One region of the Pseudomonas sp. 2024-210 genome, then DNA from elsewhere that is predicted to be linked to it. Evidence: predicted binding sites of a transcription regulator. Region 1 holds the regulator's gene; each other region holds the start of a gene.
What was found. The regulator sigma-54, encoded in region 1, starts transcription at its own class of promoters, with help from an activator protein. The targets are predictions, from matches to a motif close to ANTGGCATNNANNTTGCTNT.
Positions count from the first base shown of each region.

Region 2: flgA (flagellar basal body P-ring formation chaperone FlgA) is a predicted target of sigma-54. The motif match lies at 1,059-1,078, and genes of this name have one in related genera.
Region 3: flgB (flagellar basal body rod protein FlgB) is a predicted target of sigma-54. The motif match lies at 2,038-2,057, and genes of this name have one in related genera.
Region 4: glnK (P-II family nitrogen regulator) is a predicted target of sigma-54. The motif match lies at 1,714-1,733, and genes of this name have one in related genera.

Region 1 covers NZ_JBJGEJ010000001.1:427,144-430,332, forward strand. Annotated here, with positions in the region: gene lptA (lipopolysaccharide transport periplasmic protein LptA) at 1-344, shown strand, start outside; gene lptB (LPS export ABC transporter ATP-binding protein) at 344-1,069, shown strand; gene ACI7MX_RS01995 (RNA polymerase factor sigma-54) at 1,308-2,801, shown strand; gene hpf (ribosome hibernation-promoting factor, HPF/YfiA family) at 2,878-3,189, shown strand, end outside.
Region 2 covers NZ_JBJGEJ010000025.1:43,664-46,852, forward strand. Annotated here, with positions in the region: gene ACI7MX_RS22070 (flagellar hook capping FlgD N-terminal domain-containing protein) at 1-229, opposite strand, end outside; gene flgC (flagellar basal body rod protein FlgC) at 229-657, opposite strand; gene flgB (flagellar basal body rod protein FlgB) at 663-1,019, opposite strand; gene flgA (flagellar basal body P-ring formation chaperone FlgA) at 1,249-1,914, shown strand; partial or broken gene ACI7MX_RS22090 (hypothetical protein) at 2,145-3,189, opposite strand, start outside.
Region 3 covers NZ_JBJGEJ010000008.1:4,901-8,089, reverse strand. Annotated here, with positions in the region: gene flgE (flagellar hook protein FlgE) at 1-349, opposite strand, end outside; gene flgD (flagellar hook assembly protein FlgD) at 386-1,111, opposite strand; gene flgC (flagellar basal body rod protein FlgC) at 1,127-1,570, opposite strand; gene flgB (flagellar basal body rod protein FlgB) at 1,574-1,981, opposite strand; gene cheR (protein-glutamate O-methyltransferase CheR) at 2,308-3,135, opposite strand; gene ACI7MX_RS13090 (chemotaxis protein CheV) at 3,149-3,189, opposite strand, start outside.
Region 4 covers NZ_JBJGEJ010000003.1:163,252-166,440, reverse strand. Annotated here, with positions in the region: gene ACI7MX_RS05455 (YifB family Mg chelatase-like AAA ATPase) at 1-1,111, opposite strand, end outside; gene ACI7MX_RS05450 (accessory factor UbiK family protein) at 1,261-1,521, opposite strand; gene glnK (P-II family nitrogen regulator) at 1,937-2,275, shown strand; gene ACI7MX_RS05440 (ammonium transporter) at 2,310-3,189, shown strand, end outside.

The sequences.
Region 1 (3,189 bases):
CGGTAACCATCACTCGCAACGCTGCGGGCGAAATTGACGTTGTGACTTCGGTGGGCAACCTGGCTTATTTCGAGCAATTGCAAAAAGCCACTGACCCCAAGCCCGTACAGGCTTACGCCGTAACGATTCAATACCATGCGCCTCAAAACCGCATCGTACTGATCGACAAGGCCAAGGTTATCAATGACGGCAACACCACCGAAGGCGAGAAAATCGTCTACGACACCGTCAAGCAAGTGGCTAACGCTGGCCGTGCCAATGGCACCAATGTCACCACACCGCGACCACGCATCGATATGGTGATCCAGCCGAAGAAGAAAACCGACCAGCAGAAGGCCCAGTAATGGCTACTCTGAAAGCCCAGCATTTGGCTAAAAGCTATAAAAGTCGCCAAGTGGTACGCGATGTCAGCTTGTCGATCGACAGCGGGCAAATCGTAGGCTTGCTTGGGCCTAACGGCGCAGGCAAGACCACGTGCTTTTATATGATTGTCGGCCTGGTACAGGCCGATCAGGGCCGTGTGCTGATCGATGATCTGGATGTCAGCCACCAACCCATGCACGGCCGCGCACGGGCTGGTATCGGTTATTTGCCTCAGGAAGCGTCAATCTTTCGCAAGCTGTCGGTTGCCGATAACATCATGGCGATTCTCGAAACGCGCAAGGAGCTCGACAAAGCCGGTCGTCGCAAAGAGCTGGAAAGCCTGCTGCAGGAATTCCATATCACTCACATTCGCGACAGCCTGGGCATGAGTTTGTCCGGTGGCGAGCGACGCCGGGTTGAAATTGCCCGCGCTCTGGCTACTGCGCCCAAGTTCATCCTGCTCGACGAACCTTTTGCCGGCGTTGACCCTATTTCCGTGGGTGATATCAAACAGATCATTCACCACCTCAAAGCCAAAGGCATTGGGGTGTTGATCACGGATCACAACGTGCGTGAAACCCTCGATATCTGCGAAACAGCCTACATCGTCAACGACGGTCAACTGATCGCAGAAGGCGACGCTGAAACCATTTTGGCCAACAAACTGGTCCGCGAAGTGTATCTGGGGCATGAGTTCCGCTTGTAAACCCTCAAGTGAGTGCCTCTTTTAGCGATAAACCTTGAACTTCACTATGACGATCAAGGTTTTTTCGCATTTGGGGACCCGCTAGCATGGCGCTTCTGAAAACAACTCAAACTAATTGGAAACGCCCCTAGTCAAACGCACCGGGTTCAGGCATATAATTTGCTTATGTTTGGCGCTCACGCGCCTTGGTAGTGGATGGCGCCATGCGCGCCGGCGAATAAGGTCTTAAGCCCCAGCCATGAAACCATCGCTAGTCCTCAGAATGGGCCAGCAGCTGACGATGACACCCCAGCTGCAACAGGCCATCCGTCTGCTCCAATTGTCTACCCTGGATCTGCAACAGGAAATCCAGGAGGCTCTGGAATCCAATCCAATGCTCGAGCGCCAGGAAGAAGGCGACGACTTCGACAATTCGGACCCTCTGGCCGATAACATCGAGCAAAAGCCCAATAACGATATTCAGGAACCTTCCTATCAGGAATCCACACCCACGGTGGACAACCTGGAAGAAGGCGAATGGAATGAACGCATTCCAAACGAACTGCCTGTCGACACCGCCTGGGAAGACGTCTACCAAACCAGCGCGAGCAGCCTGCCAAGCAACGATGATGACGAGTGGGACTTCACCACCCGCACATCGGCCGGCGAAAGCCTGCAAAGCCACCTGCTGTGGCAATTGAATCTGGCCCCTATGTCAGACACTGACCGGCTGATCGGCGTAACGCTGATTGACTGCATCAACAATCAGGGGTATCTCGACGAGTCACTGGACGAAATCCTTGAGGCATTCGACCCGGAACTCGACATTGAACTCGACGAGATCGAAGCCGTTCTGCACCGCATTCAGCAATTCGAACCGGCCGGTATTGGCGCACGCAACCTCAGCGAGTGTTTGCTTCTTCAATTGCGCCAACTGCCGTCCAAAACGCTCTGGCTCAATGAAGCCAAGCGCTTGGTGACTGACTACATCGACCTTCTGGGCGCCCGCGATTACAGTCAGCTTATGCGCCGCATGAAGCTCAAGGAAGATGAGCTGCGCCAAGTCATTGAACTGATACAAAGCCTCAACCCGCGCCCTGGCTCGCAGATCGAGTCCAGCGAAGCCGAATACGTGGTGCCGGACGTGATTGTGCGCAAAGACAATGAGCGCTGGCTGGTCGAGCTCAATCAGGAGTCCATGCCGCGCTTGCGGGTAAACCCTCAATACGCGGGGTTTGTGCGCCGCGCGGATACCAGCGCCGACAACACCTTCATGCGCAATCAGTTGCAAGAAGCCCGCTGGTTTATCAAAAGCCTGCAAAGTCGCAATGAAACGCTGATGAAAGTGGCGACGCAAATCGTCGAGCACCAGCGCGGCTTTCTGGAATATGGCGATGAAGCCATGAAGCCTTTGGTGCTGCATGACATTGCCGAAGCGGTAGGCATGCACGAGTCGACCATTTCCCGGGTGACTACGCAAAAGTTCATGCACACGCCCCGCGGCATTTATGAGTTGAAGTACTTTTTTTCGAGCCACGTCAGCACTTCTGAAGGGGGCGAATGTTCGTCCACAGCGATCCGCGCCATCATTAAAAAACTGGTGGCGGCTGAAAATCAGAAAAAGCCGTTGAGTGACAGCAAGATCGCTGGTTTACTGGAGGCACAAGGTATTCAAGTGGCCCGTCGCACCGTCGCGAAGTACCGCGAATCCCTCGGGATAGCGCCTTCCAGCGAGCGCAAGAGATTGATGTAAGCCACGGGCCACCGCGTTTCAGTGGCAGGCTGTTCGGCCTGCCACTCTAGGCAATGGCAACCGAAGGAGAAACTGCATGCAAATCAACATCAGTGGACAGCATCTGGAAGTCACCGACGCGTTACGTGCTTACATAGGCGAAAAATTCAAACGACTGGAGAACCATTTCGACAAGATCACCAATGCCCAGGTCATCATGAAAGTCGAAAAACTTCAGCAGAAGATTGAAGCCACCCTGCACATACCCAAGGGTCCAAAGGAAGTCGTTGCGAACGCAGAGCATAATGATATGTATGCTGCCATCGACCTGCTCGCTGACAAGCTCGATCGCCAACTGAAAAAACATAAGGAAAAGTCCCAAAGCCTGCTTCAGGGCGCAACGGGGCGT
Region 2 (3,189 bases), on a different contig from region 1:
TGTTGTTTTGCGTCAGTGCCGACATTTTCTCCAGGCTCTGAACCTGCGACATGGCCGCGAACTGGCTAAGAAACTCGCTGCTGTCCACCGGCTTGGTCGGGTCCTGATTGCGGATCTGCGCCACCATCAACTGAATGAAAGTGTTCTGTATTTCGTCGGCATCAGAATTGCCGTTGACCTGGTCACCGGGTGGCGGCGTATTGCGCGTGTCGTTCTGAATCTGGCTCATTACGCTTCTCCCAGCTTGAGCAGCCCTTGCTGCATGCTCTTGATCCGGTTGAGGACTTCGACCCACGTTTCAAAACTGCGGGTGGCCGACATCATGTCGGTCATTTCTTCGATCTCGTTGACGTCGGGATAGAACACATGGCCGCTACGGTCTGCCAGGGGATGGTCAGGTTCATAACGCTTCTGCGGCTCGCGGCCCGAGGCCACCACATCCAGTACCTGAACATGCGCCCCGCCCATGCCGACACCGCGCGTCAACTGGTCGTTGCCATACAGGGCGGCAAATACCGGCTTGCGCGACTGGGAAACATCCCGGGCATTGCCCGCCGCAGAGTCGGCATTGGCGAGGTTGCTGGCCACCGTATTCAGTCGCACGGTCTGAGCGTTCATCGCAGAACCGGCAATTTTGTAAATCGCGTCAAAAGCCATAATGATCAGCGTCCTTCGATGGCCTGTTTAAGGCCTCGAAATTTCATGGAAAGAAACGTCAGGCTGGTTTGGAAGTCCGCTGCACTTTTGGCAAAGGCGGCCTGCTCCACACTCAACTCCACCGTATTGCCGTCCTGAGAGGGCTGGGCGGGCACGCGGTACTTCAATTGAGCGCCGAGACCTTCAGCACCCGACGGTGACGATCCGCGTCGGCGCATTTCGGCGGCAAAGTCCAGATCCCGCGCCTGAAACCCGGGGGTGTCTTCATTGGCCAGGTTGGCTGCCAGAATCTCGCTGCGTTGCATATGCAAACCCAGTGCGCGCATGTGCACCCCCATCGCGTCTTCTATCCGTATACTCATTGCCCGACACCTTTCATCAATGTTCAGCTCGCAAGCCTGAATTGCAGGAACTGTGCCTAGTCGCTGCAACCATTCCAGACCATTGATTTAAAAGACTTTTATGAAATCGAGAGACCGAACTGACGCCGTATCACTTCCGCCTTTTCGACGGCGCACCCAAGGATGCGGAAAAGCTATTTCCGCTTTCACCGCCGCCTGTTTGATCGCTCTGTTGCAGGTGCCCGAAGCAGTGAGTGCGGATGACGCCTTCAGCGCTCAAATTGACGAGGGTGTGCATCGATATTTCACCCAGCGACTCAGCGAAAAGGCCTCTGCTCAAGGTTGGAATGGGCTTCGTTTCACGCAAAAAGTGTTTGCTCTGCCCAGCGACTTACCGAACCATCCGTGCCCGCACCCATTACAGGTTGAAGCCGAACAAAAGCCTTCATCGATACTGGGTCGCAAGCGCATACGACTGACGTGCGTCGGGCAACCCGACTCGTCCATCACCGTCACAGCCCAAGCCACTGTATGGATCAAGGCTGTGGTGGCGGATCAGGTGCTGGAGCGTGAAGAGCCGATTACGCGGCAGATGATTGCCCTGCGAGAAGTGCCGGTGGGCAAGCAGGATTCAGGGTTTTTCAACCGTATCGATCAGGTCGAGGGTTTGAGCGCCAAGCGTCGTATCCGCGCCCATCAGGCGCTGAGGCAGGAGATGTTGACCTCACCCTGGCTGGTGCGTCGTGGTGAGCAGGTGGCCATGCAAGCCCGTCATGGCGTCATACAGGCGAGCACTGAAGGCGAAGCACTGACTGATGGCCGCAAGGACGACGTTATTCGGGTAAAGAATGTGACCAGCGGCAAGGTCATTGATGCTCAAGTGACAGGAATCGGTGTGGTGAGCAGTACCTATTAATCCGCGCTGGTCGCAAGATGGGACGCCTCGGGGTGACAGATTTTTACGACGGCTACGCCGCCGATCGCAGCCTTCGTTCCTCGTCAGCGGCTACACCTTGACCTGTAGCCGCTGCCGAAGGCTGCGATCGAGCGCGAAGCGGTCGCAAAATGGGAAAACTCGGGGTGTCAGGTTTTACGACGGCTACACCGCCGAACGCATCCTTCATTCCTCGTCAGCGATTACAAACACTACACCCGCCACGCGCTGCGCCATTGCTCACGACCGATCTCATCTAGCATCCAGTCCTGGCGCACCCGGTCACGCAAGGCATCCCCCGCCCGCTCAGTCGCATCAAGGTCATTGATATGCATGCGAATGGCATCCACCCAGTCACGAAAGCGATTCCTGACCCGCGTAACCGGCAAATCCCCGCGATACGCAATACTGTCACTGCACACCACCGCATAGCCGCACATGCCGTACTCCAAAAGCCGCAAATTACTTTTGCAGCTGTTGAACAGGTTATCTTGCAGCGGCGCGACTGCCAGATCCAGATTAAGTCGTGCCAGCGCCGCCGGGTACAGATCAATCCTTACGCCGGGGTGAAACTCCCTCACATAAGGGCGCAGTCTGTCTGGACACATTCCCATAAACACCCAGTCCACCTCATCTGCCAGCGCCTTGATCACGTCCACGATCATTTCCAGGTCGCCGGTATGCCCCGCGCCGCCTGCCCAGCCAACCCTCGGCCTGACTGACGTTCTTCGCGCACTGACAGGCAGTTCACCCCACCAGCCCATGTCCAGGCGATTATTTACGATCCGAATGTCGTGATGAAAACCGCTCAACGCTTCAGCCAGCGCCTCAGTGGATACGACGAAACGATCCACATACGACAACCCGCGACGCAACGAACGCATCACATCCTTGGGCATGGAGGTTTTGTGCACACTTTTGACTGGCAGATTGGGGACATAGTCGTCCAGTTCATACACCTTAAAGGCCCGGCTGAATACACTGATCTGCCGCGCGGCTGCCAGATCGACCTCCCTGAGAGGACGCTGCATGACCAGCGTGTCTGGCTTATAACGCTCAAGGTGCAACACGCTCGGGACACCAAACGTCAAGGCGCCGTCAACCATCCCTTCACGCTTGAGGGCACTCAAGGGCTGTATGACCCGATAGTGACCGCAACCGTGCACATCACACGGCTGCGCGAGAATCACCGGCATAGGCCGCCAAGCTAAAGGCCGCCAAGACAACTGGGCATCGGCCAGCTTGAATCCGCCCGCA
Region 3 (3,189 bases), on a different contig from region 1:
AGCTGGTCACAAAGCCATCTTTATCGGCCTTGAACGTGCCGGCACGGGTGTAGCTCAAGGCGCCGTTGTCGCTCAGCACAAAGAAACCGCTGCCTTGAATACCCATGTCCAGCAGGTTGCCGGTGTTATTGATCGCACCTTGACTGAAACTTTGCGACACATTGGCCAGGTTGACGCCGCTGCCGATGGTCTTGCTGCCGACGCCCAGCTTGCTGGCCGAGTACACGTCGGCAAATTCTGCACGGGAGGATTTGAAGCCCGTGGTGGCGACGTTGGCAATGTTGTTGCCGGTCACATCGAGTTGTTTGTTTGCCGCATAGAGGCCGCTAAGACCGATATTGAATGACATGGTTAACTCCTTGAAACATGTAAGTCGGCTTAGGATTTAAAGGCCAATGGTCTGAACTTTTGACATGCCAATACTGCCCAGCCCCGCGAGGTTGAGCATGATTTCGCCACCGGTTTTGCTCAGTGTCACGCTGTTGACCGTGGCCGGCAGGTAAGTGGTGAGGGCCGTGCTGCCGGTGTCGGTTTTGCTCGCCGCCGTAAAGGTGTAAGACCCTTTATCCAGCAGAACGCCTTCGTCATCCTTGCCGTCCCAGGTGAATTCACTGTTGCCGGCTTGCTGTGTGCCCAGATCCAGAGTTCTGACCACCTCACCGTCGGCATTGGTAATAGTGACCGTCGGCGTCGAGTTGGCATCAGCGACCACAACCGTGCCGTTGAATGCCTTGCCACTGGCCGGGTCGACATAGGCTTCGCTGGTTTGCACGATCACCGAACGGCCCACCAGGGATGAGGCCTGCAACGCTTGCGAGGACTGGAAATTGCCCGAGATCGAATTAACCGTGTCATTGAGGGTGGTGATGCCTTCCAGGCTACTGAACTGGGCCAACTGCGCGACAAACGCGGTGTTGTCCTGCGGGTCCAGCGGGTTCTGGTTTTTCAGCTGGGTCACCAGCAATTGCAGAAACGCATCCTTGCCCAGCGAGGAGCTGCCTGACACCGCCTTGGAAGCCGCTGCCAGACTGTTGTCAGTCGTGGTGGTCTGGCCGGAGTTGGCGAGAACCTGATTGAGGCTCATGCCACTGGTGGAATCGGTCACACTCATTTGCCTTGCCCCTTATCACTGACCGAGGGTCAGCACCTTCTGCATCATGGTTTTGGCGGTGTTCATCATTTCCGCGTTGGTCTGGAACGAACGGCTGGCGGAAATCATGTCAGCCATTTCTTCGACCACGTTGACGTTGGGGTAGTAGACATAGCCCTTGGCGTCGGCAGAAGGATGGTTGGGCTCGTAACGGGCTTCGAGGTTGCTCTGGTCTTCGACCACACCCAACACCTGCACGCCTTGGCCGGCGGCATCCTGATTATTGAACAGCGAATCACCGGTGCCGTTTTGCGCCCCCTGAAACATTGTGGCAAATACCGGATGACGGGCGCGGTACGTCTGATCGAGGCTCGACGAGACGGTTTCGGCGTTGGCGATGTTACTGGCGACGGTATTCAGACGCGTGGTCTGGGCACTCATGCCGCTGCCGGCAATATTGAACACACTGGCTAAAGACATGAGTTACTCCCCGCGCAGGGCCGACATCAGCCCTTTGAATTTACTGTTGAGCAAGGTGAAGCTGGCCTGAAAGTTGACCGCATTCTCTGCATAGTTCGACTGCTCAAGCTGAGCGTCCACGGTGTTCTGGTCGATCGAGGGCTGCATCGGCGTGCGGTACTGTAGGGCTTCGTCACCCATGCTCAGGCCTTGGGCTTCGATATGGCGGCTGTTGGTCTTGTTCAGGGCAAAGGTGGCGTTCTGGTTCTTGTCGTTCTGTGCCGCGAGCACAGAAGCGAAATCCAGATCCCGCGCTTTGTAGTTCGGGGTATCAGCGTTGGCAATATTGTTGGCCAGCACTTCGGCACGTTGTGCACGAAAACCCAGGGCTTGTTCATGGATACCGAGCGCTTTATCGAAGCTGATGCTCATGTCGGGAAACCTTTGTCAGCTGACCTGAAACGGATTCAGGTGTGGATGACAGGTACACAGCAAACCTCGTGCCAGATCGAATAACCGCATGTTTCAGGGCTTTGCGCAGGGAGTGGGCGGCGCCAATGTCAGAAAAGCGGCAAAGGCTGACCGCTGACTGCCGCTTTTCTGCCGCCTGATTGCACGTGCGCGCCCCCCCGTAGCAGCTGCCGAAGGCTGCGTCCGATCGCGCAGCGATCGCAACAATGAGCACTGAGGTTTAGAACTCTTTGCGACGACTGCGTCGCCGAACGCCGCCTTCGGCAGCTGCTACGGGTTAACGCAGCCTATTTCGCCTGATAAATGATTCCGGGGCTGCATTGCACCATCCGGTAATGGTCGGGCAACCCGTTGAGGGCTTCTGAGGCGCCCAGAAACAGGTAACCACCCGGCTTCAATGTGCTGTGGAGTCGCAGCAAAATGTCTTTTTTCATCTCGGCCGAGAAGTAAATCAACACATTGCGACAGAACACGACGTCAAACTTGCCGAACGCTGCGTAGCTGTCCAGCAGGTTAAATGAACGAAATTCCACCCGGCTCTTGATCGGCGCCTTGATTACCCAACGCCCCGGCCCCTTGGGTTCGAAATAGCGCTGCAAGCGCTCCTGCGACAAGCCTCGGCCAATCGCCAAATTATCGTACTCACCGGTTTTGCACGTATTGAGCATCAGACTGGACAAGTCAGTGGCAAAGATCTGTGCGCCTGCCTTCAATTGCCCAAGGTTACTGCGTTCAAACTCGTCAATGCTCATCGACAGCGAATACGGTTCCTGCCCCGAGGAACACGCCGCCGACCAGATATGCAACCGCTGCCCCGGATTGGCCTTGATAAACTCGGGCAAGACCTTGTTCTTCAATACTTCAAACGGGTAGGTATCACGAAACCACAAGGTTTCATTGGTGGTCATGGCATCCACCACCTGTTCACGCAGCCCGCTGCGAGGCTGGCTTTGCATGCGCTGAATCAACTCACCCAGCGATTTGATGCTCTGCTGCTCCATCAGCTTGTTAAGGCGGCTCGAAACGAGGTATTGCTTGTTTTCACCCAGCACAATGCCACAGGCTTTTTCCAGGAAGCCCCGGAACTGTTCAAAATCCAAATTAGCCGTCGACAAATGATCCTGCCTCTTAAATCGTGTTGACCGCCAGGGACTGACCCTGGCTGTGGT
Region 4 (3,189 bases), on a different contig from region 1:
TGCGGTAGCGCTGGATTTGCTCCGGCGTGCAGCGGCAGCGTCCCGTCGGTTCACCCAGATAGCCACACGGACAGGGGTTCATGGCGGCGACCAGTTGAAACCGCGCCGGAAAGCGCATGCGATCGCGGGCGCGGGCAATCACGATAAAACCCGATTCCATCGGTTCTCTTAAAACTTCCAGAACCTTGCGGTCAAACTCGGGCAGTTCATCCAGAAACAATACGCCGTGATGCGCCAGGGTGATTTCGCCCGGTTGCGATTTAGAGCCGCCCCCCACCAATGCGGGGCCAGAGGCTGAGTGGTGCGGTTGACGAAAAGGGCGTTGCGGCCAGCAGCTTAACGGCACATGACTGGCAACGGATTGAATGGCGGCCACTTCCAGCGCTTCCTGCTCGTTTAACGGCGGCAGCAAGCCGGGCAGGCGGCTGGCTAACAGGGTTTTGCCCGTACCGGGCGGGCCGGTGAACAGCAAGTTGTGGCCGCCCGCCGCAGCGATCAACAGCGCACGCTTGGCTGAGAGTTGCCCTTGTACATCGCTGAGGTCTGGATAAGGTTTGCTCGCGTGCAGCAAGCCGCTCGCCACATAGGGTTCAATCACTGAACGGGCAGAAAAGTGCGCCACGACTTGCAGCAAATGTTCAGCGGCAATGACCGTCAGACCTGAAGCCAGGCTGGCTTCTTCTGCATTGGCCATCGGCACGACCAGAGCACGACCCGCCGCACGAGCCACCAGCGCGGCCGGGAGTACACCCTGCACGGGGCGAATAGCACCGGACAACGCCAGTTCACCGAGGCACTCCACCTGTTCCAGCGCTGCCGCTGGCATTTGCCCACTGGCAGCCAAAATGCCCAGCGCTATCGCCAGATCAAAGCGCCCGCCATCTTTGGGTAAATCGGCGGGCGCCAGATTCAAAGTGATGCGTCGGGCGGGGAAATCAAACCCCGAATTCAGGATGGCGCTTCGTACCCTGTCCTTGCTTTCCTTGACTGCTGTTTCGGGCAGCCCGACCAGCGTTAGCGCTGGCAAGCCGTTCGCCAGATGAACCTCAACCGTGACGGCGGGTGCCTCCACGCCGACTTGGGCGCGGCTGTAAACGATGGCCAGCGACATGACTCATTCCTTGAGCGGGCAAAAGACGCATGGTGCGCGAATTGCAGGTCAAGGGCAGGGCGTGAATGGATACGGGATGTGTTTGTTCGACGATGCGGCTACCGGCTCCGGAATCTAAAGATCGTGAACAAATGCACCGCCGTTGAGCATTATTCGCCGGGCGGCAACAGCTTGGCTTCAAGCTCCGCAACTTTGGCTTCGAGGCTTTCGAGACGATCGCGGGTGCGGGCCAGTACCACCATTTGGCTATCGAATTCTTCGCGGCTGACCAAATCCAGTTTGCTGAAGCCACTTTGCAGCAAGGCTTTGAACTGGCTTTCGATTTCGTTGCGGGGCAACGGTGTTTCGCCACTGAACAAACGGGAAGCTTGGCCACTCAGGGCGTCGAGAAGGTCTTTGGGAGCGAGCATGGGTAAGGTCCTGAAAACTGATGGTGGCGAGTGTAGCACGCAGGCTTTGGGCCCCCTGTACACGGCTCGGCGCACAGCTTTCGCGCAGGCTGCTCACAGGCAGTGCACTGTTTGGGTGCATAAATGCCGTCAACTAAAGAGCAAAATGCCATCAATGGATGTTAATTGACTGTAATTGTTGGTTTTTTCAGACATGGCAAGGTTTCTGCTTAGTTGCCACTGACTCATGTACTGATGCAGTTGCTGTGACGATGGGTGTGCGGCAGGTGGTTCAGGGAGTGTTTTCGTCACCAGCGATTGATACACGTTGTGTTGCTTGCAACTGGCAACGACGCGTTACAAAGCCAGACACTGCGCTTAGACTTGAGCCGGGTTTGTTTTCCTGGGGCAAGTCCACCAATTCGGGAGAAGTTTCATGAAGCTAGTCACCGCCATTATCAAGCCGTTCAAGTTAGACGACGTACGCGAGTCGCTGTCTGAAATCGGCGTGCAGGGCATTACCGTTACTGAGGTTAAAGGCTTCGGCCGGCAGAAAGGTCACACCGAGCTGTATCGCGGCGCGGAATATGTGGTCGATTTTCTGCCAAAGGTGAAGATTGATGTCGCCATTGACGACAAAGATCTTGACCGGGTTATTGAGGCGATAACCAAGGCTGCCAACACCGGCAAAATCGGTGACGGCAAGATTTTTGTGGTCAATCTGGAACAGGCTATTCGCATCCGTACCGGCGAAACCGATACCGACGCAATCTAAGCCGCCAAACCCCAACGCCCCAGGAGAAAACACTATGACTCTGCGTAAATTCGCAGGGCTCGGAGCCCTGTTGTCTGTCGTAATGCCTGGCCTGGCCATGGCCGCAGACGAAGTGGCCGCTCCAGTCCTGAACTCCGGCGATACCGCCTGGATGCTGACTGCAACCGCTTTGGTGCTGTTAATGACCATTCCCGGCCTTGCGCTGTTTTACGGCGGCATGGTGCGCTCCAAAAATATTCTATCCGTGATGATGCAGTGCTTTGCCATTACCGGGCTGATCAGCATTCTGTGGGTCATTTACGGCTACAGCATTACGTTTGATACGACGGGCATGGAAGAAGGCGTCACCAACTTCAACTCGTTCATTGGCGGTTTCGGCAAGGCATTTATGGTGGGCGTGACGCCGGCCAGCCTGACCTCGGCCACAGCACTGTTCCCGGAAGCGGTGTTCATCACCTTCCAGATGACCTTTGCCATCATTACCCCGGCACTGATCGTAGGTGCCTTTGCTGAACGCATGAAGTTCTCGGCCATGCTGATCTTTATGGGCGTGTGGTTCACGCTGGTTTATGCGCCTATCGCGCACATGGTCTGGAGCGGTCCCGGCGGCCTGATGTGGGACTGGGGTGTACTCGACTTCGCGGGCGGCACGGTGGTGCACATCAACGCCGGTATCGCAGGGCTGGTGGCGTGCATCGTACTGGGCAAGCGTAAAGGCTACCCAACCACCCCGATGGCCCCCCACAACCTCGGTTACACCCTGGTCGGTGCCGCCATGCTGTGGATCGGCTGGTTTGGCTTTAACGCAGGCTCTGCCGCCGCTGCCAATGGCACGGCGGGCATGGCCATGCTGGTGACGCAGATTGCAACGGCCGCCGCTGCACTGGGCTGGATGTTTGCGGAGTGGATCACTC